3 regions of the Gordonia sp. CPCC 205515 genome follow, and region 1 is predicted to be linked to each of the others. Evidence: riboswitches for the same ligand, from Rfam matches in the RefSeq annotation. Region 1 holds a riboswitch; each other region holds the start of a gene.

The links. Region 1 has a riboswitch for thiamine pyrophosphate ahead of thiC (phosphomethylpyrimidine synthase ThiC). Riboswitches for the same ligand answer to the same signal wherever they lie in the genome.
Region 2: another riboswitch for thiamine pyrophosphate. It lies ahead of AAFP30_RS05665 (3-oxoacyl-ACP reductase); the one in region 1 lies ahead of thiC (phosphomethylpyrimidine synthase ThiC).
Region 3: another riboswitch for thiamine pyrophosphate. It lies ahead of thiO (glycine oxidase ThiO); the one in region 1 lies ahead of thiC (phosphomethylpyrimidine synthase ThiC).

What each region holds. Positions count from the first base shown of each region.
Region 1 is NZ_JBCLVJ010000007.1:249,031-258,828, reverse strand. It holds gene thiD (bifunctional hydroxymethylpyrimidine kinase/phosphomethylpyrimidine kinase) at 1-652, opposite strand, end outside; gene thiC (phosphomethylpyrimidine synthase ThiC) at 649-2,307, opposite strand; TPP riboswitch at 2,299-2,412, opposite strand; gene AAFP30_RS10320 (GNAT family N-acetyltransferase) at 2,645-2,995, shown strand; gene AAFP30_RS10315 (siderophore-interacting protein) at 3,076-3,840, shown strand; gene eutC (ethanolamine ammonia-lyase subunit EutC) at 3,850-4,638, opposite strand; gene AAFP30_RS10305 (ethanolamine ammonia-lyase subunit EutB) at 4,635-6,038, opposite strand; gene eat (ethanolamine permease) at 6,035-7,462, opposite strand; gene AAFP30_RS10295 (APC family permease) at 7,616-9,070, shown strand; gene AAFP30_RS10290 (IclR family transcriptional regulator) at 9,105-9,798, shown strand, end outside.
Region 2 is NZ_JBCLVJ010000004.1:82,924-92,721, reverse strand. It holds gene AAFP30_RS05675 (serine hydrolase) at 1-491, shown strand, start outside; gene AAFP30_RS05670 (penicillin-binding transpeptidase domain-containing protein) at 589-2,364, shown strand; gene AAFP30_RS05665 (3-oxoacyl-ACP reductase) at 2,511-3,281, opposite strand; TPP riboswitch at 3,272-3,367, opposite strand; gene AAFP30_RS05660 (hypothetical protein) at 3,357-3,497, shown strand; gene AAFP30_RS05655 (hypothetical protein) at 3,550-3,963, shown strand; gene AAFP30_RS05650 (NtaA/DmoA family FMN-dependent monooxygenase) at 4,292-5,704, opposite strand; gene AAFP30_RS05645 (acyl-CoA dehydrogenase family protein) at 5,704-6,936, opposite strand; gene AAFP30_RS05640 (dipeptide ABC transporter ATP-binding protein) at 6,933-8,621, opposite strand; gene AAFP30_RS05635 (ABC transporter permease) at 8,618-9,484, opposite strand; gene AAFP30_RS05630 (ABC transporter permease) at 9,481-9,798, opposite strand, start outside.
Region 3 is NZ_JBCLVJ010000005.1:87,506-97,303, forward strand. It holds gene AAFP30_RS07755 (tetratricopeptide repeat protein) at 1-68, opposite strand, end outside; gene AAFP30_RS07760 (glutamate ABC transporter substrate-binding protein) at 75-1,061, opposite strand; gene AAFP30_RS07765 (hypothetical protein) at 1,058-2,500, opposite strand; gene AAFP30_RS07770 (NUDIX hydrolase) at 2,776-3,258, shown strand; gene AAFP30_RS07775 (hypothetical protein) at 3,268-3,642, opposite strand; gene thiE (thiamine phosphate synthase) at 3,860-4,573, opposite strand; TPP riboswitch at 4,594-4,705, shown strand; gene thiO (glycine oxidase ThiO) at 4,698-5,780, shown strand; gene thiS (sulfur carrier protein ThiS) at 5,777-5,974, shown strand; gene AAFP30_RS07795 (thiazole synthase) at 6,042-6,746, shown strand; gene AAFP30_RS07800 (ABC transporter ATP-binding protein) at 6,790-7,728, shown strand; gene AAFP30_RS07805 (ABC transporter permease) at 7,725-8,486, shown strand; gene AAFP30_RS07810 (LuxR C-terminal-related transcriptional regulator) at 8,574-9,798, shown strand, end outside.

The DNA.
Region 1 (9,798 bases):
GGTCGAACTCGTGAAAACTGTTGCCGTCGAACAGGAGATCCGGACTGTGATCGCTGGAGCGCAGATGCCCGCCCTTGACCAGCGCCCACGTCGCCCCGAGTTCATGCAGTGCGCGCGCCGCGGCCTGCTGGGTGTCGGCGTCGACGACGTCGATCCCGGTGATCAGACGCACCTCGTCGAGGTTGGGGGTGACGACGGTGGCCAGTGGAATCAGTCTGTCCCGCAACGTGTCCAACGCCTCGGCGGCCAGTAGTGCGTCGCCGTGCATGGAGGCGCACACGGGATCGACGACGAGCGGGATCGGCCCGTCGCCGCCGATGCCGAGTTCGACGCAGGTGTCGGCCACCGATTCGATGATCTCGGCGTTGGTGAGCATGCCGGTCTTGGCCGCACCGATCCCGATGTCGGATACCACGCTGGTCATCTGGGCGGCCACGATCGCTGGATCGATCGGCTGAAAGCCGCTGACCCCCAGCGAGTTCTGCACGGTCACGGCGGTGACGGCCACCGTGCCGTGCAGACCCAGGAGCGCGAATGTGCGGAGGTCGGCCTGGATGCCCGCGCCGCCACCGGAATCGGAGCCGGCGATGGTCATCACCCGGATGGGGGTGACTCCCCGTGCGGCGGTGGGCAATCCGAGGTCGTCGGTCATCTGGCGGTCTCCAGGGGTAGATACACGCGGTTCCCCGCTTCGGCGAACTCCGCTGACTTGCGGTCCATTTCCGCGGTGATCTTGCGGTCGATGTCCTCGGCGGTGACCAGTCCGTGCTCCTCGGCGTAGGCGCGGACGTCCGCCGAGATGCGCATCGAGCAGAACTTGGGGCCGCACATCGAACAGAAATGTGCTGTCTTGGCCGGTTCCGCCGGCAGCGTCTCGTCGTGGTACTCGCGTGCGGTGTCCGGATCGAGTGCCAGGTTGAACTGGTCGGTCCAGCGGAACTCGAAGCGCGCCTTGGACAATGCGTCGTCGCGCTCCTGTGCGCCCGGATGTCCCTTGGCGAGATCGGCGGAATGCGCGGCGATCTTGTAGGTGATCACCCCGACCTTCACGTCGTCGCGGTTGGGCAGTCCGAGGTGCTCCTTGGGAGTGACGTAGCAGAGCATCGCGGTGCCGGCCTGCGCGATCATCGCCGCGCCGATCGCCGAGGTGATGTGGTCGTAGGCGGGTGCGATGTCGGTGGCGAGCGGCCCGAGGGTGTAGAACGGTGCCTCCTCGCAGAGCTCCTCCTCGAGGCGGACGTTCTCCGCGATCTTGTGCATCGGCACGTGCCCGGGACCCTCGATCATCACCTGCACCCCATGCGATTTCGCGATGGTGGTGAGCTCACCGAGGGTGCGCAATTCGGCGAACTGGGCCTCGTCGTTGGCGTCGGCGATGGAGCCGGGGCGCAGGCCGTCGCCGAGGGAGAACGTGATGTCGTAGCGGGCGAAGATCTCGCAGAGTTCGTCGAAGTGTGTGTACAGGAACGACTCCTGATGGTGCGCCAGGCACCAGGCGGCCATGATCGAACCGCCGCGCGACACGATGCCGGTCACCCGGCGCGCCGTGAGTGGTACGTAGCGCAGCAGCACTCCGGCGTGCACCGTCATGTAGTCGACGCCCTGCTCGGCCTGCTCGATCACGGTGTCGCGGTAGATCTCCCACGTCAGCTTCGTCGGATCGCCGTTGACCTTCTCCAGCGCCTGATAGATCGGCACCGTCCCGACCGGGACCGGTGAGTTCCGCATGATCCATTCGCGCGTCAGGTGAATGTCCTTGCCCGTGGACAGATCCATGATGGTGTCGGCACCCCACCGCGTTGCCCACACCATTTTCTCCACCTCCTCGGCGACCGAGCTGGTGACCGCAGAGTTGCCGATATTCGCATTCACCTTGACCGCGAACGCTTTTCCGATGATCATCGGCTCCGACTCGGGGTGTCGATGATTGGCCGGGATGACCGCGCGACCGGCCGCGACCTCGGTGCGCACGAGGTCTTCGTCGACGCCTTCACGGGCGGCGATGAACCGCATCTCGTCGGTGGTGATGCCCGCACGTGCCCAGGCGAGTTGAGTGGATGCGCCGTTCACCGGCTCCGGCCGGTGCCACGAGTCGCGCGTCGGCGCCAACCCGCGCTCGACATCGATGACCGCGTCGGCATCGGTGTAGGGCCCGGAGGTGTCGTAGACGTCGAGGTGCTCACCGTTGGTGAGCCCGATGCGTCGAACGGGAATGCGGAGATGGTCGAGCTCGCGATAGTGCTTGCCGCTGCCCTCGATCGGTCCGGTGGTGATCGAAGTGGCAGATGTGGATACAGGTGTCCCCATGAGTGGCTCCCTACGCCGGCATTACCCGGACAGGTTCAGGCGGTCGGCGACCGCCTGTCGCCATCTCAGCCCCCGGTGATCGTGGGAGCCCCCGCAGATATGGATTTGTCGATGCCCCCGGCTGTGGGGCACTGCACACCCTACTAGGCCGATCGCTCCACCGTGCAAGCCGTCGCGAAACCGGGGCTTCTTCGCGTAGCGAACCGATGCCCGCGCACATTACGGCACCGTAGGCTATCGTGTGACCGGGGTCACAACAGTGGCCTGCATTCGCCGATGGGATGGGGAGCCCCGGGGCTGAATGCTGTGACGAGACGAGCCTGCTGGAGGGGACGCCATGCAACGGAAACATCGACATCGACCACCGCAGTCTGCGCAATCCATCCTGCAGCAGATATCCCAGGTGGTGCACAACCCGGACCGTGAACGGTTCGAGCTCTGGGTGGCCGGCGACCTCGTCGGCGTCCTCGGCTATCAGACCGACGTCATCGACGGGCAGAAGACGATCACGGTCCTACACACCGTGCTCTACGACGAATACAGTGGTCACGGACTCGGCACTCGTCTGACCCGCGGCGCGATCCAGTACGTGAAGGATCAAAACGCCACGCTGCGTCCGGTGTGTACCTTCACCAAGAGCTACGTCGACGCACACCCCGGGCTCGTGGCGCTCGCGCCGGTTGCGTGATCTGGCGCACTGCCGGCGCCAGCGCTGACTAAGCGTAGGCTACCCTGAGACAAATTGCTGTTCGAGGGGAAGGCCGAGCCATGGCTGAGTCGACGACCAAGCCCAAGGGGCGCGGAATCCAGGGCGTGATCATGAAGCTCTGGGGCGCCGACGAGTACCAGTTCACGGTGACCCGGAGCGAGAAGGTCACCGACGAGTACATCCGCCTCGGCTTCACCGGCGGGGGACTGCTCGGCGACCGTCCCGTGCACCCGACCATGTGGGTGCGGCTGTGGTTTGAGAACAAGCACGGCAAGCTGCACCAGCGCGGCTACACCCTCGTCGACCCGGACCCGACCACCGACTCCTTCGACATCGAGTTCGCCATCCACGAGGGTGCCGCCACCCGATGGGCGCTGAACGCCGAACCCGGCGACACCATCGGTGCCTCCTTCCTCGGGTCCAAGTTCGCCATCCCGGAGCCTGCCCCCAAGGGCTGGATCATCGCCGGCGACCCGGCGGCGCTGCCCGCGGTCAACTCGATCCTCGACGCGCTGTCGGCTTCGGTCGACGCCGACGTGCCGGCCACCGTGTGGTTCGAGTACGCGCACGAATCCGACAAGTCCCTGCCGATCCGACTGCGCGACTCCGACACCATCAACTGGGTCCACCGTGAACGCGACGGGGCGGCCATGGTCGAGGCAGTCCAGGCGGCCGCCTTCGACGCCGCCGATCACTTCGGGTGGGTCGCACTCGACGGCGCGAGCACCCGCGCGATCACCGCGTCGTTCAAGAACGACTACCGACTGCCGAAGAACGCCATCAAGTCGCAGGCGTACTGGCGGGCGGGCGTCGAGGCGTCCTGACCATTCGTTCTATGCGGAACCCTGGTCGACGACGGGGGTCTGGCCGGCCGTATCGGCATCCGCCGCCGACGTGTCCTTCAAGGCCACCCCGGATGCGCCGAGTTTCCGTGCACCACTGATCAATCCGCGGACGATGCGGGCGGCGTCGGCATAGCCGAGCCCATCCGGTGGGTGGATGTTCGAGATGCAGTTGCGTTCGGAATCCCGACGGCCCGGACGGGGTCGGTAGGTGAGGTAGATGCCGAGACTGTCGGCGACCGAGAGCCCGGGGCGTTCGCCGATGATCATCACCAGGATCTCGACGCCGAGTGCCTCGCCGATGTGGTCGCCCAGCGCCACCCGGGCGTTGGTGGCGATCACCGGTGCGGCGATGGTGAACTCGGAGGCCAGCGTCTCGACCAGCGCGGTCACCAGTCCGACCGCATGGTCGTCCACCGCGGTAGCCGAAAGACCATCGGCAACAACGATTCCGACGTCGGCGTCGGAGCGCGGCAGCGCGGACAGATCGTCGGGGAGTCGGCCGAGGTCGGGGCGTCGGAGGTAGTCCCCACGGGAGGTCGCGCGGCTGGCGACGACGCTGGCCTCGCCGAGTCCCAGGGTGTTCAACGCGGGCGTCAGGTCGTCGACCGCCAACGGTGCATGGACCGCGTCCCGGGCGGCGGCATGCGCGCTCTGGAACTCCAGTACATCCCTCGTGGACAGCGAATTCCCACTGCGCTGCAGTCCGATTCGGGCTTGGGTCGTCCGACGCAGCGGGCTCCACGGGTCGTCGACGCCGACCACCGGTTCGTTGGTCATGATGCGAGGCTCCGCAACGGTGAGGACATCGGGTCCATCGGGAGCACCCGGCCGGCCGGGTCGGCCATGCCGACCCGCTGCATCCACGCCTCGAACTCGGGTGCGGCGCGGAGTCCGAGTACGTCGCGCAGATAGAGGACGTCGTGGAAGGACAGGCTCTGGTAGCCGAGCATGATGTCGTCGGCGCCGGGCACGGTGATCACGAATGCAACCCCGGCCATTCCCAGGAGGGACAGTAGGGTGTCCATGTCGTTCTGGTCGGCCTCGGCGTGGTTGGTGTAGCAGACGTCGACGCCCATCGGCAGGCCAAGGAGCTTGCCGCAGAAGTGATCTTCGAGCCCGGCGCGGATGATCTGCTTGCCGTCGTAGAGGTACTCGGGGCCGATGAAGCCGACGACGGTGTTGACCAATAGGGGTTCCAGCACGCGGGCCAGTCCGTAGGCGCGGGTCTCCAAGGTCTGCTGATCGACCGGCCGGCCACCCGTCCCGAGGTGCGCGCCCGCCGAAAGTGCCGATCCCTGACCGGTTTCCAGGTACATCACGTTGTTGCCGACGGTTCCGCGCTGCAGCGACCGGCCGGCCTCGTTGGCCTCCCGCAGCAGCGCGACGTCGACGCCGAAGCCGCGGTTCGCGCCCTCGGTACCGGCGATCGACTGGAACACCAAGTCCACCGGCACATTTCGCTCGATCAGCTCGACCGTCGTGGTCACGTGGGAAAGCACGCACGACTGCATCGGAATGTCGAAACGTACGCGCACCTCGTCGAGCAACTCCAACAGCGTGGCGGTCGCCTGCGGGGAGTCGGTCGCCGGGTTGATGCCGACGACGGCGTCGCCGGAGCCGAGCAGCAGTCCGTCGAGCAGGCCCGCCGCGATGCCGCGGGGGTCGTCGGTCGGGTGATTCGGCTGCAATCGGGTGGAGAGCCGGCCGGGCAGACCAATGGTGGTGCGGAAGGCGGCGGTCACCTCGATCGCCTTGGCGACCGCGATCAGATCCTGGTTGCGCATCAGCTTGCTGACCGCGGCCACCATCTCCGGGGTCAGGCCGGGGGAGACGGCCGCGATGCGTTGTCCGCCCAGCGGTTCCGCGGCCCGCTCGAGGAGCCAATCGCGCAGTCCGCCGACCGTCAGATCCGCGACCGCGGCGAACGCCGCACGGTCATGGGTGTCGATGATCAGCCGAGTGATCTCGTCGGACTCATACGGCACCACCATCTCGTCGAGGAACCGGGTCAGCGGCAGGTCGGCGAGCACCCAGGCCGCCGCGGCGCGTTCGGCGTCGGACTCGGCCGCACAGCCGGCCAGCTGGTCACCCGAGCGGGCCGGGGTGGCTTTGGCCAGCACGTCGACGAGGTTCTCGTACTGATAGGTGTGTCCGCGCAACGACTGCGTGTACGTCATGACAATCCACTTTCGGCGTCGGCGATCGCGGCGAACTCCTCGTCGGCAGTGGCGAAGACCAACCGCTTGCGGCTGTACAGGCCGAAGTATCCCATGAACAGGGCGAACACGATGACGCAACCGATCGCCGCCTTGATGTCCACCAGGAACGTCGCGATGACCGCGAGAACCGCGATGACCAGGGCGAATCCGGTGGTGACGATGCCGCCGGGGGTCCGGTACGGACGCGGCATCTCGGGCTCCCGCTTCCGCAGGATGATGTGGCTGACCATCATCAGCACGTACGACGACGCCGCCCCGAACACCGCCATATTGAGCAGCATCGCGCCCTGACCGGTGAGCGAGAGCAGGAATCCGATCACGCCCGGGACGATCAGCGCCAGCGTCGGCGACTTGCGGGAGTTGGTGATCGACAACGACTTCGGCAGGTAGCCGGCGCGCGACAACGCGAACAGCTGACGGGAGTAGGCGTAGATGATGGAGAAGAAACTGGCGATCAGACCGGCCAGACCGATGTAGTTGACGACGGTCGCGGCGACACCCGAACCGAGCGCCTCGACGAGCGGGTTGCCCGAGTCCTGCATCGCGTCGGCGCCGCCGGCGCCGGTGGTCAGGAACAGTACGAGAGTGCAGGAGAGCACCAGCACCGCGATCGCCGCGATGATGCCGCGCGGCACATTGCGGGCCGGGTCCTTGGCCTCCTCGGCGGCCAGCGGCACACCCTCGACCGCGAGGAAGAACCAGATCGCGAACGGGATCGCCGCCCAGATACCGAGATAGCCGTGCGGCAGGAAAGCGCTCGCGCCCGCGGCGTCGGTGGGGGCGATGTTGGTCAGGTTGGCCAGCGAGAAGTCGCCGGCCGCGGCGATGCCGAAGACCACCAGGCCTACCAGGGCGATCGCGGTGATCCCGAACATCACCTTGAGCGCTTCGCCGACGCCGGCCAGGTGGATGCCGATGAACAGGGCGTAGACGAAGAGGTAGACCCACCAGCCGTCGCGGATGCCGAACAGTCCGAGGGATTCGACGTAGGCGCCGATGAAGGTGGCGATCGCCGCCGGGGCGATCGCGTACTCGATGAGCACGGCGGTACCGGTGGCCATGCCGCCCCACGGGCCGAGAGCGCGGCGGGCGAAGGTGTACCCGCCGCCGGCCGCGGGCAGGGCCGACGACATCTCCGCCATGCCGAGCACCATCGCGATGTACATCGCGGCGATGACGACCGCGGCGATCGCCAGTCCGCCGAACCCGCCCTGGGCGAGTCCGAAGTTCCAGCCCGAGTAATCACCGCTGACGACGTAGCTGACGCCGAGCCCGGCGAGCAGCAACCAGCCGGCCGTGCCGGTCTTGAGGCGACGTTTGTCCAGGTAATCGGAGGACGACGTCGACGGATCGGTGCCGGCGCCGGAGTTGGTGGTTGTCATGCTCAGTGACGCTAGGCACACCAGATGACACTGTGATCGCCGTCACGTTGCTTCACCTGAGAAGTTCGGCGCCGACAGTTATCACCCGCGTTAACACGGATGAAACATAAGACGGTGGCAGATTGCGCGTTCATCGGCCACTGTAGACACGCCATGACACCGCAATCGCCCCTGTTCGTCGACGAATCGTCGGTGGCGGGTCTGAGTCGGCGGCAACTGCCGTTCATTCCCGTCTTCGCGCAGTCGGTCGCGGCCATCGCGCCGGCCGGCACCTCGGCCGTGACTCCCATGTTCGTGATCGGCGCGCTCGGCGGCTTCAGCGGGGTGGTGTCGTTCGCCGCGGCGATGGTCGTGGTGATGCTGGTCGCCGCCTGCATCCGCCCGATGGCGCAACGTCTCGCGGTCGTCGGCGGGCTCTACTCGTACGTCGCGCACGGCCTCGGCCCGCGCGCCGCGCTGGTGACCGCCTGGTCGGCGGTCGTCGGCTACGGATCGGTCGGCATGGCGTCACTGCTGGCCGTCGGCCTGTACCTGAGTCACATCGCGGTCAGTGTCGGGGTGTCGACGACGGTGCCGCTGGTGTCGGTGAGCGCGATCGTCATCGTGGCCGCGACCATCGCCTGCGTGTTGATGGTCCGCGGGGTCAAGGTGTCGGCGGCGGCGACCCTGGTGGTCGAGGTGGTCGCGGTGATCCTGATGGTCGGGCTGATGGTCGCGGTGGCCGTCATGCACCGCGACGTCCCGTGGGCCGACGTGTTCCGACCGCGCGCCGACCGCGGGATCTCCGGCATCGGCATCGTGGTGGCGGTGAGCGCGTTCGTCGGATTCGAGAGCGCCACAACGCTCTCCGCCGAAGCCCGTCGGCCCTTTCTGGTGGTGCCGCGCACCTTGCGGTGGACGCCGGTTGCGGCCGGACTCATCTACTTGCTGGCCGTGGTCGCGCAATCGACGGCCATCTATCAGGCCGATCCCGACGTGGCGTCGAGCAGCACGCCGCTGGCGGCGCTGTTCCTCGCCGAAGGCTCCCGGGCCGCGTCGGTGGTCCTCGACATCGGTATCGCGACCTCGTTCTTCGCCTGCGCCCTGGCCTCGGTGAATGCGCTTGTCCGCGTGCTGTTCTGCCTGGGCCGCGAGCGCGTCGCACCGACGGCGCTGGGTCGTGCGCATCCGGTGTTCCACACCCCGGCGATCGCGGCCGTCGCGGCGATGTCTGTGGTGACCGTCGTACCGCTGGTATTCCTGTGGTGCGGCGGGGATCCGGAGGCCGGCATCCGGGATTTCCTGACCCTCTCGGCGCTCGGGTATGTGGGCAGTTACCTGCTCGCGTGCCTCGCGGCGCCGGCGTTGCTGCATCGCATCGGTGAGTCGAGTCGGCGGCTGGTGGTGCTCGGCGGGGTGTCGGCGGCACTGCTGGTTGCGCTGCTGATCGGCGCCGGGGTGACCGACCTCGGCCACAGCACAACACTGTTCGTCATCTATGCGATCACCGTGGCGATCGCGATCGTGATGGCTGTGGTGATCGGCCGGGTGATGCCCGACCGGGTGGCGCGCGTGGGGATCTACGACGAACCGAGCCGCGACGATGTGCTGACGGCGACACTGCGGTGACCGCACGCGTGGATCCCGATGCCGAGGTGACGGCGTGGCAGTAGGGCGGGGGAACAAGCCGGATGCCGTTGCGCGGTCGATGCAGATCATCGAGGCGGTGGCCGATCTCGGTGTCGGTACCACCGGCCAAGAGATCGCACACCGACTCCGGATACCGCCGGCGACGACCTATCGGCTACTGAATTCGCTTGTCGCCGAAGAGTACCTGATCCGCACCGCGGATCTTCGGGGATTCGCGCTCGGTGCACGGTTGCGCTCGATGGTCGATGCGGCGACCACCCCGACGGTCAATGCCCAAGCGGCCGAACATATCGAGGACTTCCGCGGCGGTGTCCGATTCGGCGTGCACATCGTCTACTTCCGGCCGACCTCGGTGCGGCTCCTCGACGCCGACCCGGACCATCCGTTCTACGGCGAACGGGAACTTATGCGCTGCCCGCACGCGTCGTCGGCCGGCAAGATCCTACTCGCGTCGCGGTCGCAGTGGCGGGACATGCTGCAACCTCCACTGGCGGCACTCACCGCGTTCACCATCGTCGACCTGATGACCCTCGCCGCACAGATCGACGACGTCCGACGCACCGACTTCGCCAGCGACGAAGGAGAACTCGTCGCCGAGCAGGCGAGCATCGCGGTGCCGGTCTACGACGTCCTCGGGGACGTGCGCGGGGCGGTCATGGTGACCGGGGTGGTGTCGCGGATCGAGGCGCTGATCGAGTTGGCGCCGC
Region 2 (9,798 bases), on a different contig from region 1:
TGCGCATCGTTGGCGGCATGCGCGAGGTCGACGATCGTCTCCGATCCGAGACCGGTACGAGCACCGTCGCCGAGGCGTTCGCGACATTGGCCGATCCCGATGTCGCGACCGAGGTTTCTGCCTACGACGCTGCGTATTCCAGTGCGTCGACACCGCGGGAGTGCACGACGCTGCTTCGCGCTGTCTGGGACGATCGTGCTGCTTCAGCGCCATCGTGTGCGTTCATCCGCGAGGTGATGCGCCGCCAGGTACTCACCGCACGCCTGGCCTCCGGTTTTCCGTACGGCCACGTCGCCGTGGCCGGCAAAACCGGCACCCTCGCGGCGATTCGGAACGAGATCGGTGTCGTCGAGTTCCCGAACGAGCACCCGGTGGCGGTGGCGGTCTTCACGAAGAGTGCCCGTGCAGACCCGTCGCTGCCGGGTGTGGACCGGGCGATCGGCGCCGTTGCGCACGCGGTGGTGTCGGAATTGCGGATGCCTCTCGACTGATATCGCCCGCGCTGACCTGGCTAGATACCGATCCGCTATCGACCTGGCAGCGTGGCGGACCTTGCCGACGGCCCCGAGACCCGGTTGGGTGCAGCACATGATGCGCACAACGCGGCTGACGATGACCGGTCTGCTGGTCCTCGCGGTGGCCACCGGATGCTTCCCGTGGTCGAACTCACCCGAAGACACCGTGAACCGCTTCACCGAGGCCCTCACACGCGCGGACGTCGACGCCGCGGCCGCGGAGACCTCAGACCCCGCTTCGGCGAAGGCAGCGCTGCAATCGATGTTCGATGGCATGGGCAGCAAGGCCACCCTGGCGGCGACGCCGAAGCTCGACGACAAGGACGCCACCGGAACCGTCGACTACAGCTGGACCATCCGAGAGTCGCGGACCGTCGGCTACCAGACGACAGTGACGCTGCAGAAGGGGGCCGGCGACTGGAAGGTGCAGTGGGCGCCAACACTGTTGCATCCGCAACTGAGTGCGGGCCGGACGCTCTCCTACAGCGACGACATGGACTACAGCACACGGGTTCTCGACCGCAACGGTCAACCGATCATGAACTGGCAGCCAGTCACTCTGGTCTCGTTGAACCGCGCCGACCTGGCCTCGGCGGCCCGACTTGCTCGAACGCTGCGCGTTGTCGAGCCGACCATGACCGAAGCCGGCATCCGCAAACAGTTCGAGTCCTCCCCCGCTGACGTGCAGACGGTGATCCGCCTGCGGGACAGCGACTTCGCTAAGATCAAGCGGCAACTCACCGGAATCACGGGCGTCACCACCACCAACCAGGGAGCCCTGCTCAGCGCGACCAAGGATTTGCATTCACCTGCGATGTCGGGCCTGGAAGACGTGTGGCGCAGCGCGATCGGCGCCACCGCCGGGTGGTCGGTCAGCATCGTCGACGGCAACAACGTACCCACCGACGTGATCAAACAGGTTGCGCCGCAGCCCACCGAGCCGATCCGCACCGGTCTGGACCGCGACATCCAGAGCCACGCACAGCGCGCCGTCGACACCGAGCGTCGTCCCGCAGTGGTGGTCGCGATCGCGCCGTCGACCGGTCAGATCGTGGCGGTGGCACAGAACAGCGCGGCCGACCGGTCGGGTGCCATCGCGCTGTCCGGTCTGTACCCACCGGGCTCCACGTTCAAGACCATCACCACCGCGGCCGGGCTGGAATCCGGAGTCGTCGAGTCGGACACGCGACTCCCCTGCCCCGGGCGCACAACCGTCGAGGGCCGAACCATCCCCAACGAGAACGACTTCGACCTCGGCACGGTGCCGCTGGCCACCGCCTTCGCGCAGTCCTGCAACACCACCATGGGTGCGCTGGCGAACCGGTTACCCGCCGACGCGTTGCCCACGACGGCACGACAATTCGGCATCGGGGTGGACTACGTGATCCCCGGCGTCACCACGGTCACCGGCACGGTCTCCGACGCCTCCTCGCCTGCCCTCCGGGTGGAGAACGGGATCGGCCAGGGCACAGTAGCGGTGAGCCCGTTCGGCCTGGCCGTCGCCGAGGCGAGCCTCGCCCGCGGTGCGACGATCACCCCGACGCTCATTGTCGGCAAGCAAACCTCCGCAAATACTGCACTACAACGGATTCCCACCGAAGTTACGCGACAACTCGGGGCGATGATGCGGCAGACCGTCACCTCCGGTACGGCCACCGCGCTGCGTGACATACCGGGCTTGGGCGGCAAGACCGGTACCGCCGAGTACGGAGACAACACGAATCCGCACGGCTGGTTCGCCGGCATCGTCGGCGATCTGGCGTTCGCCACGCTCGTCGTCGGTGGCGGATCGTCGGCGCCGGCGGTGCGCGTCACCGGAGACTTTCTGCAGCCGTTGGTGGATGGCTGAGGCATGGGCTCGTCAGGGCAGATCTCCCTCGCCGGGACGCGAGTGAGCGGTAGGAACCCCCGCCCGCTGGTTGAGCTCAACGGGCGGTGGGGACTGCTGTGAGTGGCGGAGAAGATCGTTACCCCAGCGCCAGATGACGACTGCGGTCAGTTCTTGACCAACCCGCCGTCGACGACGAGGTTCTGCCCCGTCACCGCCCGCGACCACGGGGACAGGAAGAACAGCACCGCATCGGCAAACTCGGCGGGTGTCGTCACCGACCGCAGCGGGGTGGATGCCGCTATCGCGTCGAACACGACCTCGGGAGTCGCGGCGCTGGCGTCGGTGGTCCGCAGAAGTCCACCCGAGACCATGTTCACGGTGATGCCGTCGGGCCCGAGGTCGTGGGACAGGGTTCTGGTCAGCGCCAGCAAGGCCGCTTTCGCGGCGGTGTAATCGTGATAGGGGACAACGGGATTCTGCACGAGGTTGGTGCCGATGTTGATGACCCGACCGCCTCCCGCGGCGCGCATCCCGGGTAGCGCGGATTGAATGGTGTTGAGGGCACCGCCGACGATTCCGTGCAGTTGGGTGTCGAGCTCGGCCCACGTCAGGTCGTCGGCGTGCGAGCGGTCGTCGCCGTTGAACGAGTAGTCGGGCAGCGCGTTGTTCACCACCGCTGTCACCGGCGAGCCGAAATGTTCTGCCGCAGCGCCGATCATTGCCTCGACGGCACTCCTGTCAGTGATGTCGGCTTCGACGCTGATTGCGCTGGAACCGATCTCGTCAGCAAGCGAACGAGCCGCGTCGGCACTTCGGCGGTAGTTGATGACAACGCGGGCACCCTCCGCCGCAATAGCGCGGACGAGATGGACACCGAGCCCCCGACCACCCCCGGTCACCAGGACGACTCTCTCGGCAATGGCAGCAGCACACATCGGACCATCCCTTCGCCGGTACTAACCGGAGCAGGTTCGACGGGTCTCATCTCAGCCGGCCGGTACCGGCACCCCGTGTCGGACACCACTCTGGCCGGTTTCGTTCCGCGAGGCAAGCTCGGCTCGCGCACCGAGCAGGAGGTGCTCGACGTCATCCGGTTCGCCTGTCGACGCGGTCAACCCACACCACAAATGGGCGGACACCTGCAGCGATGAAGCAACACAGCATCAGCCCTCGCTTGTCGGTGCGAAGCGCAATACTGTCTACATGCACTCAATCGCCCGCCCCGCACGCCTCCTTCTCGCTCTCGTTGCGCTCGTCGCTGGAATCATCCTCCCGACGGCAGGCCCGGCCGGAGCCACTCCCAAGCCGACGGTTATCAACGACTGCGCCGGCACCAGCTACGTCAAGCCTCGCATGATCAACTCGATCTACTGCGGCGACGCCGGGATCATCGTGTCCGACATCTCCTGGTCAAGCTGGCAGGCCGCCCGCGCCGAGGGGACAGGGGTCGAGCACCGCAAGACCTGCGTACCCAATTGCGCTGATGGACCGATCGCTGTGCAGCCGGTGACTGTCCGACTGTCGAAGGTGAAGAAGGGCGAGTTCACCACGATCACGCTGGTCAACGAGAACGGACTGACCGACACCTACCCGCTGACCGGGGTTCACCGCCGATAACGCACAAGCGGGAAGACACGCGTTCCTCATCTTGTGACACCTACCAGCGGGCGTATCCGACGAAACTACCTGTACCGCTCAGATTCTCGTTTCGACCAGCGTCGGGCTCGCTTCGCTCGCACGTCGCGCTCAACGAGCGGGTGAGGTGTCGCGCTCAACGAGCGGGTAGCGCGACGGACTCAACCAGCGGGTGAGGTGTCGCGCTCAACGAGCGGGTGGGGCGTCGCGCTCATCCAGCGGGTAGGCGACGTGCTCAACGAACGGGTGGGGCGTCGGCTCGCCTGGTGAAGACGTTTCGACACGGTCGCCTCCTTCGTCGGCGGCCTGCTCAACGAGCGATGGGGGCGGTGGGGAGGGGTGCTGACTCAGCGCGCGGTCGGGACGCCGCTGCACCGAACGCCCCGCGGAACGCTGCGGCCGGATGTCGGGCACTCAACCGGTCCGACCCGAACAGCTTGCGCCGCAGTGTGCCTTCGGCATACTCGGACTGCGCCAGGCCCCGTTCCCGCAGCACGGGTAGGACGTAGTCGGCGAACTCCTCGAACGATCCCGGGATCACCCAGTTGATCACGTTGATGCCGTCGACGCCGGCGGCCTGCCATGCCTCGAGGTGATCAGCAATCTGCTCGGGGGTGCCGACGACGACGGCGTCGCGCAGGCGTTGGATCTGCAGGTCGGCGACGGTCGGCTCGCGGTCGGTGATGTGCTGGCGCAGGTGGTCGAGGAAGCCGTGGGCGGTGTTGGTCTGGATAGCCGAAAGCGGAGTGTCGCTGGGATAGATCCGGCCATCCGGGTCGACGATCGCCGTATGCGCGGCATAGCCGTCGGTACTCACGAACTGTTGGTAGTACGCGAACTTCTCCTGCGCCTCCCGCTCGGTTGCGCCGATCACGAAGCTCAAACCCTGATGGAAGGTAACGTCTTTCGGGTCGCGGCCGGCGGCGACTGCGAGCGCGCGGGTCTCCTGGATCTGGCGTTCGGCGATCTGCGGGGTGGGTGCCACCAGGAACACCGCTTCGGCGTTGCGGGCCGCAAACGTCCTTCCCGCACCCGATGATCCGGCCTGGAACAGCAGCGGGGTCCGTTGCGGGGACGGCGACGGCAGGAACGGACCTTCGACGGAATACCGCTCGCCGACGTGAAAGATCTTGTGGACCTTGTCCGGATCGGCGTGCAGGCTGCCGTCCTTGTCGCGCAGCAACGCACCCTCGTCCCAGGAGCCCTCCCACAGTTTGTAGGCGACCTCCACGTACTCCTCCGCCCAGCGGTACCGCTCGTCGTGATCCTCCAGCGCGCGGTAGCCGAAGTTGCGGTAGCCGTTGTCCTGCGTGCCGGTCACGATGTTCCACGCGGCCCGTCCGTTGCTCATGTGATCGAGCGTGGCGATCTGCCGGGCAAAGTTGGTGGGGTGCTGTTGAAAGACATTGGAGGTCACCGCGAGACCGATATCGGAGGTGTGCGTGGCCAGCGCCGACACCAGAACCGTCGGATCATTGCTGGGGATCTGCAGGCCTTCCCGCACATACACCGAGTAGTCGGCGTCGGAATCTCCGTACAGGCCGGAGACGTCGGCGAAGAACATCGAGTCGAACTTGGCCGCCTCCAATGTCTTCGCCAGACCGATCCAGGTCTGAACGTCGTTGAAGTCGCTTTGCCGCGCATCGGGTCGACGCCACTGGCCGTGGTGGATATGACTGGTGGTGTTCATGACGAAGGCGTTGAAGAAGAGACGGTTTGTCATCAGTTGCTCCCAGAATGCTTGGCATCGGCGAGGTTCTGCACGTCTGCCCAGTTGTTCAGCGCCCAGTCACTGGGTGCGACTTGGTTGAGCAGGTAGTTGCCGACGATGGTCTGCCGGTAGATCACCGGATTGTGCGACCCGAGGGTGCGGGCATTGCGCCACAATCGATCCAGGCGGAATCGTTCGGTCACTGCCGACGATCCGCCCACCTCGAACAGTTCAGTGGTCGCCGACAGCACCAGGTCGATCACGGCGCTCTGCGCGGAGAACACGGCCAGATCGGCGGCGTCGAACAGGTCGTCGGTGGCCGTCCCGGCGACCACCGCATCCGCGACCGCACCCACCGCGTCGGCGGCGACGGTGGTGGCGGCGGTCGCCGCGAACGACAGACTGGCCACTTTGCCGACGACCTGCTGGATCTGCGGATCATCCTGGGGCCGCGGGTACCTCGGATTGAGGAGGTTGCGTCCGCGTTGCCGGACGAAGCCGGCGGCCTCGTCGACGGCGGATTTCCCGAGCCCGGACAGGGTGGCGAGGTGGATCAGCTGTAGGAACGCCAGCAGGTAGGTGCCTTTGAAGGCTCCGTTGGGATGGACTTCGACGTCCTCCTCGGGGATCCGGACGTCGTCGAAGATCGTTGTGCCGCTGCCGGTCAGGCGTTGACCGAATCCGTCCCAGTCGTCGATGCGGGAGACGCCCTCGCGGTCGACGGGCACCAGCACGTTGGCGCTGGTGTCGGTGTCGACGGCGGCGGTGGTGTGGATCCAGTCGGCGAACAGGCTGCCGGTGGAGTAGAACTTCTTGCCGGAGAGCACCCAATCGTCGTCGTTCTGGACGATGGTCGTGGCGTGGGTCCAGAACGAGGTGCTGCCCTGTTCGGATTGGGCGTTGCCGATCAACGCGCCGTCGGCGATGCGCCGCAACCACTTCTCGCCGACCGTCACGTCCGGATGACTCAGGCGGGATTCGACGAACGCGACGTGCCCGCGCAGGAGTTGCGGCAGGTTGGAGTCGGCGCGCCCGAGTTCGATCAGCTGCCGAATGAATTGGGGCACGGTGGCGCCCAGCCCGCCGTACTCGACCGGCACGCGGATGCGGCCGAATCCGGCCTCCCGCAACCAGTCCACCTGCTCGGTGGGTAATCGACGATCAGCTTCCCGTTCGATCGCCCCGTCGGCGATGCGCGCGAAGACCGGGGCGAAGGTGGCGTCGAGGTGCTGGTCGGTGGTCATCGCACGACCTCCAGTCGTGGTAGGGCAGTCAACAGGGACTGCGTGTACGGATGTTGTGGTCGCTCGAAGATGTCGTCGGCACTACCGGATTCGACGACCTTGCCGTCCTTCATCACCAGGATGCGGTCGCTCATGTGGTGGATGACGCCGAGGTCGTGGGAGATGAACAGGTAGCTCACGCCGAGTTCGTCCTGCAGGTCGGTCAGCAGGTCGAGCACCTGCGCCTGGATCGACACGTCGAGCGCCGACACCGGTTCGTCGCACACGATCACCGTCGGGCTCGGCGCCAAAGCGCGGGCGATCGCGACTCGCTGTCGCTGGCCGCCGGAAAGTCGCAGTGGCGCAGCGTCGAAATGGGCGTCGGTCAATCCGACCTGACCCAGCAGCCGCACCGCACGTTCACGGGCCTCGGCCTTGTTCGACGGCGGGGTCGCGCTGGTGGACAGCGCATCGACGAGGATGCGGCCCACCGACCACCGCGGATCGAAGGAGCTGAGCGGGTCCTGGTAGACGACGCCGATCTGTCGTCGGCGTTCCCGGCGGTCCTGCGGGTTCAGCGACGACCATGGCTGTCCGTGCAGGAATGCCGCACCGGCCGTGGGTGTTTCCAGGGTCAGCGCCATGCGGGCGGTGGTGGTCTTACCCGACCCCGACTCCCCCACGATGCCCAGCGTCTCGCCGGCGAACAACTGGAACGACACATCGTCGACGACGGTCCGATCCTTCTTGTCCGGGCCGCGGTACACCTTCGACAGGTTCTTGGCCTCCAGCACGATACGCTCGCCGTCGATCGGACCGCGGGACCGCGTGAGGACCTGCGCCCCCTTTTCGGGCCGCGCCAGCCGCGTGCCGCGGGTGTGTGTTGAGGGCACCGCGTCGAGGAGCGCACGGGTGTACTCGTGCTGGGGATTGTCCAGGACCTGCGACACCGGACCCTGCTCGATGATCTCGCCGTCCTTCATCACGGCCACGTCGTCGGCGAGGCGGGCCACCACCGACAGGTCGTGGCTGATCAGGATGATCGCCTTGCCACGGCTCTTGGTCTCGATGAGCAGATCCAGGATCTGCGCCTGCACCGTCACATCGAGGGCGGTGGTCGGTTCGTCGGCGATCAGCAGCGGCGGGTCCAACGCGATGGCCGACGCGATCAGCGCACGTTGCCGCAACCCGCCGGACAGTTCGTACGGCCGTTGGCGCGCCTTCACTTCCGGTTCGGGAACACCCACCGACGCCAGGAGTTCGACGGCCTTCGCGCTGCGCCAGTGCTTGCTGCCCTGCCGATGGATCTTGAGGGGTTCGGCCACCTCGTCGCCGACGCGGCGCAGCTGGTCGAGGGACACCAACGCATCCTGGAGGACGAAGCCGATCTCGCGGCCCCGGATGCGGCGCCACGATCGTTCGCTCTGCCGGGCCAGATCGATTCCGTCGAGCCGTAATTCGTCCGCCTGGATGCGGGCGCCGTCACCGGTGAGGCCCACCAGGGTGCGGGCGGTGACCGACTTGCCCGACCCGGACTCGCCGACGATCGCGAGGCATCGCCCCGGCGCGGTGGTGAACGAAATGCCCTTGACGACGTCGCGATCGCCGAACGACACCCGCAGGTTCGTCACGGTGAGCAGCGACTGTGCTTGTGTGTCGTGCGTTTCGGTTTCCGTTGCGGCTGGCGCGTTGACGGTGAGGGTCATCGGCCCGCTCCTTCCAGTTGTTGCTGCACGCGGCGTCCGACGGTGGTCACCGAGATCGCGAAGAGCACGATCACCAGGCCGGGCAGCACCTCGAGCCACCACTGGGTGGTGATGTAGTTGCGGCCGGCGTCGAGCAGGGCACCCCACTCGGGGCTGGGTGGGGGCACACCGAGACCCAGGAAGGCCAGCGACGACGCCCACACAATGGATTGTCCGATGCCGAGGGTGACCACGGCGACCAGCGGGCGCATGGCGTTGGGGAACAGGTGTTGCCGGATGACGGTGGATCGGCTGTGCCCCAACGCCTGTGCGGCTTCGATGTAGCCGGAGTTGCGGACGCTGAGCACCTGGCCGCGGACCATCCTTGCGTAGCCGGGCATCGAGCTGATGCCGACCGCGACGATGGATGTGGTGACCGACGGGCCGAACAGCGACACCACCAGCAGTGCCGCCAACAGCGCGGGAAAGGCGAAGAACACCTCGAGGATTCGGGTGATGAGGGTGTCGACGACACCGCCCGAGAGCGCCGCCACGAACCCGAAGATGATCGCCAAGCCCATGGCGATTCCGGTGGCACCCAAGCCGATGCCCAACGACAGCCGGGTGCCGTACACGACGCGGGAGAACACGTCGCGGCCGGCTTCGTCGGTGCCGAACAGGTGCTGCCACGAGGGATCGGCGAGCGCGTTGGTCAGGTCGATCTCGGTCGGCGAGTACGGTGCCAGCACTGCCGGAGCCACGGCGGCGATCAGTACGAGCAGCACGAAGAACGACGCGGCCAGCACGCCCGGTCCGATCGCGGTGATCCGCGCCCACAGCGGCTTGGCCGAAACACCCAGTGCGGGTGCGGTGATGGTGGTCATGAGTCACCCAATCGGGGGTCGATGAGATGGTAGGCGAGGTCGACGACGAGGTTGGCGATGATGTAGATCGCCGCCACCACAACGACGATCCCGGCGACCGTCGGCACGTCCCGCGTGTTGACCGCGGTGACCAGCACCTGCCCGATACCGGGCCGGCCATAGATGTTTTCGACGATGACGGCCCCAGAGATCAACGCGCCCAACGCCCATCCGGACAAGCTCACCGCCGGCACCACGGCGTGCCGGAGCCCATGGCCGAGGCGGACGGCGGTGTCCCCGAGTCCGCGGGCGCGGGCGGTGGTGATGAACGGCTG
Region 3 (9,798 bases), on a different contig from region 1:
CCCACGTCGACGGCACCCCCGTCCTCGTCGGGAGGCGTGGTGGCGGTGGGGTTCTCGGCGTCACTCATGGTGCGTCAATCGCGGTAGACCGGTTGCGGGGGACCGGGACTGGGACCGAGGACCGACAACCATCGGTCGTACATCTGCTGCCAGCGGCCACTGACCCGCAGTTGGGTCAGCACACCGTTGACGAAGCGCACCATGTCGTCCTGCCCCTTGGGGATACCGACGCCGTAGTACTCCTCGCCGAGGCCGGGGCCGACCACCTGCACCCACGGATCCTGTTCGGCCAGACCGGCGAGGATGCCGTCGTCGGTGCTGACCGCGTCGATCTGCCCCTGCTGCAGCATCACCAGACAGTCCGCCCACGTCGTGGTGGTGACCATCCGGGCGCGCGGCTCGATGGACTGGATACGGCCGATCGACGTCGCGCCCCGCGCCGCGCACACCTGCTTGCCCGCAAGTTTGTCCGGCCCATCGATCCCGGACCCCCGCGTCGAGAGAATCCGTTGCGAGGCAACATAGTACGGGGAGGAGAAGTCGACTTCCCGCAAGCGGTCGCAGGTGATACTCATGGTCTTGACCACGACGTCGACGGTGTGATTCTGCAGGGCCTCGGTCCGCTCGGCCGAACTCAGTACCCGGAACTCGATGGAGCCGGGGGCACCGAAGATCGCCGCCGAGATCGCCCGCGCGATGTCGACGTCGAAACCCCGGATGTCGCCGCTGATCGGGTCGCGGAAGCTGAACGGGTTGCTGCCGGTGTCGAGTCCGACGATGAGGCGACCGTGATCGATGATGTCGGCCATCGTGCTGCGTATGGGCATCGAACCGGGCTCGGGCATCGGACCCGGTCGCAGGCTTTCGGTGGCGTTGCAGGTTTCCGAGGTGGGTACGGGTTCGCGTGCGACGTCGGTTTCCGCGCCCGGCGGTGTCGGCTGCACCGCGAACGCAACCGGCGGGGGTGACGGGGGCGCGGAGAACTCCACGCACGCCGCGCTCGTCGCGACCACGAGCAGCAGTGGCAGCAGGAACCGGAGACGACGAGAAAGAGCGGTCATCGGTACTCCCGGATGCGCGGGATGAGTCCCAACACGACCGCGCCTGCGGCGAACAGGGTCAGCAGCAGGATGCCGGTGCCGGTGTAGCCGAGGACACGTTGGGCGGTGTTGATGTCGTCGCGGAACGACTTGCGGGTCGTGGTGATCGAGTCGGTCAGCGCGCGGTCGAGATCGTTGAACGACTGTGCGGTGGAGTTGGCGGAATCCCCGATCGTCAGGACGCGGGCAGTGGCGAAGTCACCCTTGGTCATCGCCTCCCGGGCCTGCGCGTCGATCTTCTGCCACTGCTCGAGAACGTAGTTGGCGTTGTAGATCTGCGATTCGGTCACCGCGCTCGACGAACCGCGTTCGGAGTTGACGCGCTCGAGGATCCGCTTGATCTCCGTGGTGGCGTCCCCGAAGTTCTTCTCGAGGTTGCCCTGGTCGGCTCGCCGCACCAGGGAGAGCGTCTCCGCCGATCGCGCCTGCTGGGTGAGGATGCGTGCGGAGGTCAGTTCGCGGAGCGGATCGGCGCCGTCGACGCGCGCATTGTTCGTCGCGGCCACCGACAACAAGCCTGACGCCAGCAGCCAGACCGTGCCCACGACAACCGCGACCAGCGCGGCGAGCACCCCGATGTTGAATCGTCGTCGGGTCCGTCGGGTCAGGTACCGGCTGGTTGCCACGAGGCCGATGATCACGATGATCAACGCGATGTAGACACCCCAGGGCGGCACCGTGAGCGCGCGCTGCGGATCGGCGATCGCCGCGGACCGACGTTCGTAGAGTTGCTGCGCCGCCGGCAGGATCGTGTCCTGCATCATGGCCGATGCCTGCCCGAGATACGACGACCCGACCGGGTTGCCGAGCCGATTGTTGGTGCGTGCGGTCTCGATCAGGCCGGCATAGACGGGGATGGTCGTGGCCAGCGTCTTGAGATCGGCGTTGATCTCCCGCTCGGCCTTCACGCTCTCCGCGCTCCCCGGGTCCTGCGACGTTCCGGCCGCGATGATCAACGACGACGACGCGGTGGCGAGTGCGTCGGAGTAGCGGGTCCGCAGTTCCGGCGATTCGAGTCCGCCGGAGATGAAGGACGAGCTTGCGGCGGCATCGGCGATGGACAGCGAGCTGTAGAGCACCTGCGCCGCCTCGGCGAGCGGCTCGGTCCGTTCCATCATGTCTCGCAGGGTCGCGGTACGTCGCTCGAGAGTGTCGGAGGCGTAGAGCCCGGTGGCGACACAGGCGATCGCGAGGGCCACCAGGATGAGGATCAACTTGCCGGGGCTGGTCACCGCATAGTGCCGCAGGGTGGTCAGCGGTGACTGGGCCCGTTGGCGGGCCGTCGCCATGAGTTCCCGACGGTCGGCGAGGACCTGCCGGATCGGGGGTGTCGGCGCCGGCCGGAACGACTGAGTCGCACGATTGAGCGCGGTCCGCATCGACGACACGTCGCCCGTCATCTCGGACCCCTTCCTGCGCGCGACGCCCTCACGTCACCGGCGTCCACCGGCGTCGCCGTCACTTTTCTCCTACCTTCTCTGTCGCCCTGGTCGACTCACAACGTTTCAGCGGAACGCCTATCTCCAACCCTAACGCTGACTCGCGTGCTGCGGCCCGACATGCGAGGTCGTGTTCCGCCGGTCGTGTCCGAAGCGACGGACACGTGAACTCCGCCTCGTTCACTGGCCAGTGTCGTAGCTCTCACATACCGTGGTTGACGACGACGGGAGACGGTGTGCGCGGTGACGGCGACGGCTGGGTGATCGATCCGGATGGTTCACGCTATTGGGGACGGCACGGCGCCGCAGGCTTGTTGCTGCGCACGCCGCTGCCCGAGGGCGGCTTCGCCGTGCTGCTGCAGCACCGCGCGGTGTGGTCGCACCAGGGCGGAACCTGGGGGCTGCCCGGCGGCGCCCGCGATTCCCACGAGAGCGCCATCGACACCGCAGTCCGTGAGGCCGACGAGGAAGCCGGCATCGGCAGCGCCGACCTGCGAGTCCTCGCCGCCCTGGTCACCCACCAGGCGCCCAGCGGCTGGACCTATACAACGGTGATCGCCGAGGTCGACGAACCGGTGCACACCGTCGCCAACTTCGAATCCGCGGAGCTGCGGTGGGTGGCCGAGGTCGAGGTCACCACGTTGCCGTTGCATCCCGCGTTCTACCAGGCGTGGTCGGGCCTGCGGGAACGGATTGCGTCGCTGGATCTGCAGCGCTGAGCCGTTCGGTCATGCCGCGCCGTCGAGCAGGCGATTGGCCCCGGCGATCAGGGCGTTGAAGTTCGCCTCGTCTCGGGTGTCGCCGGTGCCGCACGCCCAGCACTGCCGGTCGTCGTTCTCGCACAGCAGGTACGTGGTGATCGCGCCGTCGACCTCACGCTGATGGAAGCGGACGATCTGCACCGGGGCGCCGAGGTCGTAGAGGATCGAGGTCATCGCGCCGATCGGCCCGGTCGACTGTGCCTGCAGGGACATGATCCGGTCCGCGTAAGCGATGGTGGCGCGGCAGGTGACCATGTCCGCATGCGTGGGTTCCATGCTCCACGCGCCCAGGCGAATGCAGCCGGTCGGTGCGTATTCGTCGGTGAATCCCTGTGGGCTCATGCCGAATGCCTCCTCACGCAATCCCCGGGGAAGGGTGTCGCAAGGCCAGGATTGCCGAGCAAGATGAAGGGTGTGCATCTCAAGAGTGTCGTTTCGGTCGAGGATCGATGACCGACGAGAAGAGCACGACGACCCCGCAGCGGGGGGTCGGTCAGATCAGACCCCGCTGCGGCGGGCTACGAGAATGCTCTTGCGGTACGACATGATGGCGACCACCTTAACCCCACGCGTGCGGTGCTGACAATCCACTTTTCAGGTCCGCGGCCGCGGCGCGTGGGTCGTCGGCGCCGGTGATCGCGCGCACCACCACCACCCGATCCGCCCCCGCTTCGGTCACTTCGGGCAGCCGGTCGGCGTCCACGCCGCCGATCGCGAACCACGGAGTGGCGGTGTCGAGCGCGGTGGCCGCGCGCACGAGGTCGAGTCCGGGGGCGTGGCGGCCGGGTTTGGTGGGCGTCGGCCAGCACGGGCCGACGCAGAAATAGTCGACCGATTCGTTGGCGGCCGCCGCCTGCACCTGCGCTTCGTCGTGGGTGGACAACCCGATGAGCACGTCCGGTCCGACGATCGCTCGGGCCAGGGTCGGCGGTAGATCGCCCTGTCCGACATGCAGCACGTCGGCCTGCGCCAGGGTGGCGATGTCGGCGCGGTCGTTGACCGACAACAATGCGCCCGCCGAGCGGGTCAGGTCGCGCAGATCACGCAGGATGGCCAGCTCCTCGCCGGCCTCGAGAACCCCGAACGCCGATTCGCCTGCCGACCCTTTGTCGCGCAACTGCACGATGTCGACGCCGCCGGCGAGCGCCGCCGCCACGAACTCGAGCAGGTCGCCGCGGTCGCGCCGCGCGTCGGTGCACAGATACAGGCGCGCCGCTGCCAGCCGATCGAGGCGTGCGGTCCGGGTGGAAGCGGTGGGGGCGGAATCGGTCACGGACTCGAAGGTAGGCTGGGGCGCACACACACGGGAGTCCGGGGTCGCCGGGCTGAGAGTGCGGGACGTCCCCCGCTGACCGTTAGACCTGATCCGGGTAATGCCGGCGAAGGAAGGATGATTGGTGCAACCTCTACCGTCTCGCATCGAGACCCTCACCGTGGTCGGCGGTGGCGTGATCGGCCTGACCTGTGCGCTCGCCGCCGCCGATGCCGGATTCTCCGTGCGGGTGCTCGACGCCGGGATCGGGCAGCGCGCTGCCTGGGTGGCCGCCGGGATGCTCGGCTCGCTGGGCGAAGGCCACCCCGGTGAAGAGCAGCTGTTGGAGATGTCGGCGTCGTCGGCCCGACGATGGCCGGATCTGGTGGCGCGCCTGGGGGATCCGACGGTCATGGCGGCCGCCGACTCGCTCTTCGTCGCTGCCACCGCCGCCGACGCCGAACGCCTGCGCACCCTCGCCGACTTCGTGTGGGCCCGCCAACCCCGCGCCCACGATGATCTCGCGCCCGTCACCCCGGCCGACCTCCGACGACTCGAACCCGCCCTCACCTCCCGGGTGCACGGCGGGTTCCGGGCGGTCGGCGAGGGGGCGGTCGACAACCGGGCACTGCTCGGCCGACTGCGCGACGCGGTGGTCGCGGCGGGCGGGGAGATCCACGACCGGCACGTCGAGGATCTCGCCGACCTCGACGGCGACCAGGTCCTCGTCGCGGCAGGGCTCGGCACCCGAAACCTGCTCCCGGACATCGCTGTACACGCCGTCAAGGGGGAGGTGCTGCGGCTGCGGGCGACCCGATGGTCGGTGCCGCCACCGACCCACGTGGTGCGCGCCCGGATGCACGGACGGTCGGTGTACCTGGTTCCCCGCGCCGACGGAATCGTCGTCGGTGCAACGCAATACGAACCATTCGACGAGGCATCGCGGGAGCCGGAGGTGGGTGGGGTCGCCGATCTGCTGACCGACGCCACCGACCTGATGCCCGGTCTGCGGACCTACGAACTCGTCGAGGTCGGTGCGGGGTTGCGTCCGGTCAGCCCCGACGGCCTGCCCGTCATCGCCCGCGTCGACGAGCGGGTCCTGGTGGCGACCGGCCACGGACGCAACGGAATCCTGTTGGCGCCCTATACCGCCGACCGGGTGATGGCATTGCTCGACACCGTATCGGGAGACGTCACCAGCGCAGCGGGAAAGAAGAACTCATGCTGAACATCGTCGTCAACGGGGATGCCACCGACGTGGCGGCCGAATCGTCGGTGGCCGACCTCATCACGATCCTGGGTCTGCCCGACCGGGGGATAGCGGTCGCCGTCGACGGTGAGGTGGTGCCCCGTGGGGAGTGGGACCGATTGCTGGGTAACAACTCTGCGGTCGAGATCGTGACGGCGGTGCAAGGTGGATAGCGCGGTCGGAACGATCGTCGACGACCCGCTGCGTATCGCGGACCGGGAGTTGACGTCCCGGTTGATCATGGGCACCGGTGGGGCGGCGAACCTCGCGGTCCTCGAACGCGCACTCGTCGCCTCGGGCACCGAACTGACCACGGTCGCGTTGCGACGGGTGAGCCCCGAATCCCGCACCGGCATGGTCGATCTGCTGCGGCGCCTGGGCATCGCGATCCTGCCGAACACCGCAGGCTGCCACACCACCGCCGAAGCGGTCCTCACCGCGCAACTCGCCCGCGAGGCCGTCGAAACCCATTGGGTCAAACTGGAAGTCGTCGCCGACGAGCGAACACTGCTCCCGGACCCGATCGAATTGCTCGACGCCGCACGCGCATTGGTCGACGACGGATTCGCGGTGCTGGCCTACACCAACGACGACCCCGTCCTCGCCGCGCGGCTGCAGGATCTCGGCGTCGCCGCCGTGATGCCACTCGGCTCGCCGATCGGTACCGGGCTCGGCATCGCCAACCCGCACAACATCGAGATGATCGTCGCCGCGGCAGAGGTGCCCGTCGTCCTCGACGCCGGGATCGGCACCGCCAGCGATGCCGCGCTGGCGATGGAGTTGGGCTGCGACGCGGTTCTGCTCGCCTCCGCGGTGACCCGCGCCGACGACCCCGAACGCATGGCGGCCGCGATGCGGCAGGCGGTCATCGCCGGTCGGCTCGCCGCCGGAGCCGGACGCATTCCCAAACGGTTCTGGGCGCAGGCGTCGTCACCGGCGCGGTAGCGGTCGGCGGCGGTGGTCGGGGCGGGACGCTATCGTCGAGTTCATGCTGGCCGTCGCGAATCTCACCAAGGACTTCGGGCAGGTGCGTGCTGTCGACAACCTGACCTTCACCGTGCAACCCGGCCGGGTGACCGGATTCCTCGGACCGAACGGGGCCGGCAAGTCGACGACGATGCGCATGATGCTCGGCCTCGACAACCCCACCGCAGGTCACGCAACCGTCGGCGGACGTCCATACGCCGACCTCGACCACCCGCTGCGGCAGGTCGGCGCGCTACTCGACGCCCGATGGGTCCACCCCAATCGCAGCGCCCGATCGCATCTGCGGTGGATGGCCGCCGCCAACGGCATCCCCACCCGCCGCGTCGACGAGGTCATCGAGATTGTCGGCCTGACCTCGGTCGCCGGTAAACGGGCCGGCGGATTCTCCCTCGGCATGTCGCAGCGACTCGGGCTCGCCGGCGCGCTGCTCGGCGACCCGCACACACTGCTGTTCGACGAACCGGTCAACGGTCTCGACCCCGAAGGCATTGTGTGGGTTCGGGAATTCATGCGGCGGCTGGCAGCGGAGGGCCGCACGGTGTTCGTGTCGAGCCACCTGCTCACCGAGATGTCACTGACCGCCGACCATCTCATCGTCATCGGGCAGGGCCGGCTGATCGCGGACTGTTCGGTCGCCGAGTTCACCGGACGGGCCGCGCAGGGTGTCCGGGTGCGCAGTCCGCAACTGCCGCAACTGCACCAGGTGCTGGCGCAGGCCGGCATGGTCGTCGTCGGCGGCACCGCCCCCGACGGCCGGCCATTCCTGTCGATCGCCGACGTGAGCACCGACGCGGTCGGCGACCTGGCCGCCCGCGCCGGACTCGCGGTGTTCGAATTGACCAGTACCTCAGCCTCGTTGGAGGAAGCGTTCATGCAGATGACAGCGGGTGCGGTGCAGTATCACGGCGGTGCCCCGAAAGCCGGCGGAGGTCCGCGATGATCAACGCACTCAATGCCGAGCGGGTCAAACTGCTCTCGACCCGTTCGCCGTACTGGTGCGTGGGAGTTGTGGTCGTCCTGGCGTTGGGCGCCGCGGCCATCACCGGATCCGCCGTCTCGGGCGGTGCCGGCACGTCGTCGTCCGAGATCGCCTACATGTCGCTGCTCGGACTGAGCTCGTTCGGTCTGCTCGTACTGATGATCATGGCGGTGCTGGCGATCACCAACGAATATCGGTTCGGCACCATCCGCACCACCTTCCAGGCCATCCCCAAACGGTGGATCGTGCTGCTGGCCAAGGCCGGCGTGTTCGGGGGTCTGGCCTTCATCGCCACCGTCGTGCTGGCCGTCGCCGCGCTCCTACTGGTGCGGGTGATCGGTGGATCGGGTGCCGGGCTGGAACTCGGTGACAGCGGAGTGATGCGGCAGATCTGGGGGATGCCCATCATCGCGGTGCTGTTTGTCCTCATCGGGCTAGGCGTCGGCGCGAGCGTGCGACACACCGCCGGTGCCATCGTCATCGTGTTGATCTGGGATCTGGCGGTCGAGTCGATCGTCGCCGTCCTGCCGCGGGTCGGCACCCACGTCGCGCCATTTCTCCCGTTCCGCAACGCCACCCGATTCCTCGCCGGCGACAACTCCGACATGGCGGGCGGGGGCTATCACTGGGGCGTGTACGGATCGCTCGTCTACTTCGCGGTATTTGCGATCGCTATCTTCGTGATTGGGATCGTTGTCGTCGAACGGCGAGATGCGTAGCGACGCGTAGGATAAACGTCTGACCCGAGCAGCATTCGGGTCTTCGTCCCGTGCCGCAAGTGGCACGATGAGACTAAAGTCTGCACCATGTCCTCGAACTGGCCCTTGGTCGAGCGCGAGAAAGAGTACCGCATCATCCAGTCCGCTCTGCGCGGCGAGACGACGGCGTGCGGAGTGGTGCTGACCGGAGATTCGGGAGTCGGTAAGACGACACTGGCGCGACACGTCACCGCGACCCTCGGCGGCGGGGTGCGCTGGGTCGCGGGCACCGAGTCAGCCCGCAGCATTCCGCTCGGCGTGTTCGCCCACCTCGTCGGGCCGTCGACGTCGAGTGACCCGGTCACCTACCTCGCCGCCGCACGGGAATCGCTGCTCTCGGACGGGAATGTGGTCATCGGCGTCGACGACGCGCACCTGCTCGACGAACTCTCGGCCACCCTGTTGCATCAGTTGGCGATCGACCGCGCGGTGCACATCGTCGCGACCGTGCGCAGCGGCGAGTCCGTCCCGGACGCGGTGACCTCCCTCTGGAAGGACAACCACCTCACCCGAATCCTGTTGTCGCCGTTCTCCAAACAGCAGTCCGTCGAACTCATCGAATCGGTGCTGGGTGGGCAACTCGAAGGTCTGTCCGCCGATCTGATGTGGGAGGCCTCGGGCGGCAACGCCCTGTTCCTGCGGCATCTCGTCGACGGTGCGCGACAGGCGAACACGCTGCGCCAGGTCAACGGGGTCTGGCAGCTACGCGGCCGGGCGGCGATCACCTCGGAACTGGCGTCGCTGCTGGAAAGCCGCATCGAGCAACTCGACGACTCGGTGCTCACCGTCCTGAAATACCTGGCGCTGTGTGAGCCCCTGGACATCGATGTCCTCGCCGATCTGGCCGGTGAGGAGGCGGTGGAGGAGGCCGAGATCGCCGGACTGGTGCGGATCGTCCGGGACGGTCGACGACTCAACGTCCGGTACAACCATCCGCTGTTCGGCGAGGTGATCCGGCATCGGCTGGGGTTGGCGTCGTCACGCAGGCTGCGCGGCAAGTTGGTCAAGGCACTGCGGGAGCGGGAGGTCGACAGCCCGGCCGAACGCATCCGGCTCGCCGACCTGTCTCTGGAGAGCGATGTCTCGGTGGACACCGAGCTGATGGGGGCCGCCGCGCGCGACGCACTCATGCTGGCGCACGCCCCGATGGCCGAACGCTTCGCCCGCGCCGCCGCCGAAGCCGGAGGCCTCGACGCGGCGGAGGCACTCGCCCGGTCGCTCATGTGGCAGGGCGGCGCCGACGAAGCAGAACAGATCCTCGCGACGTTCGATG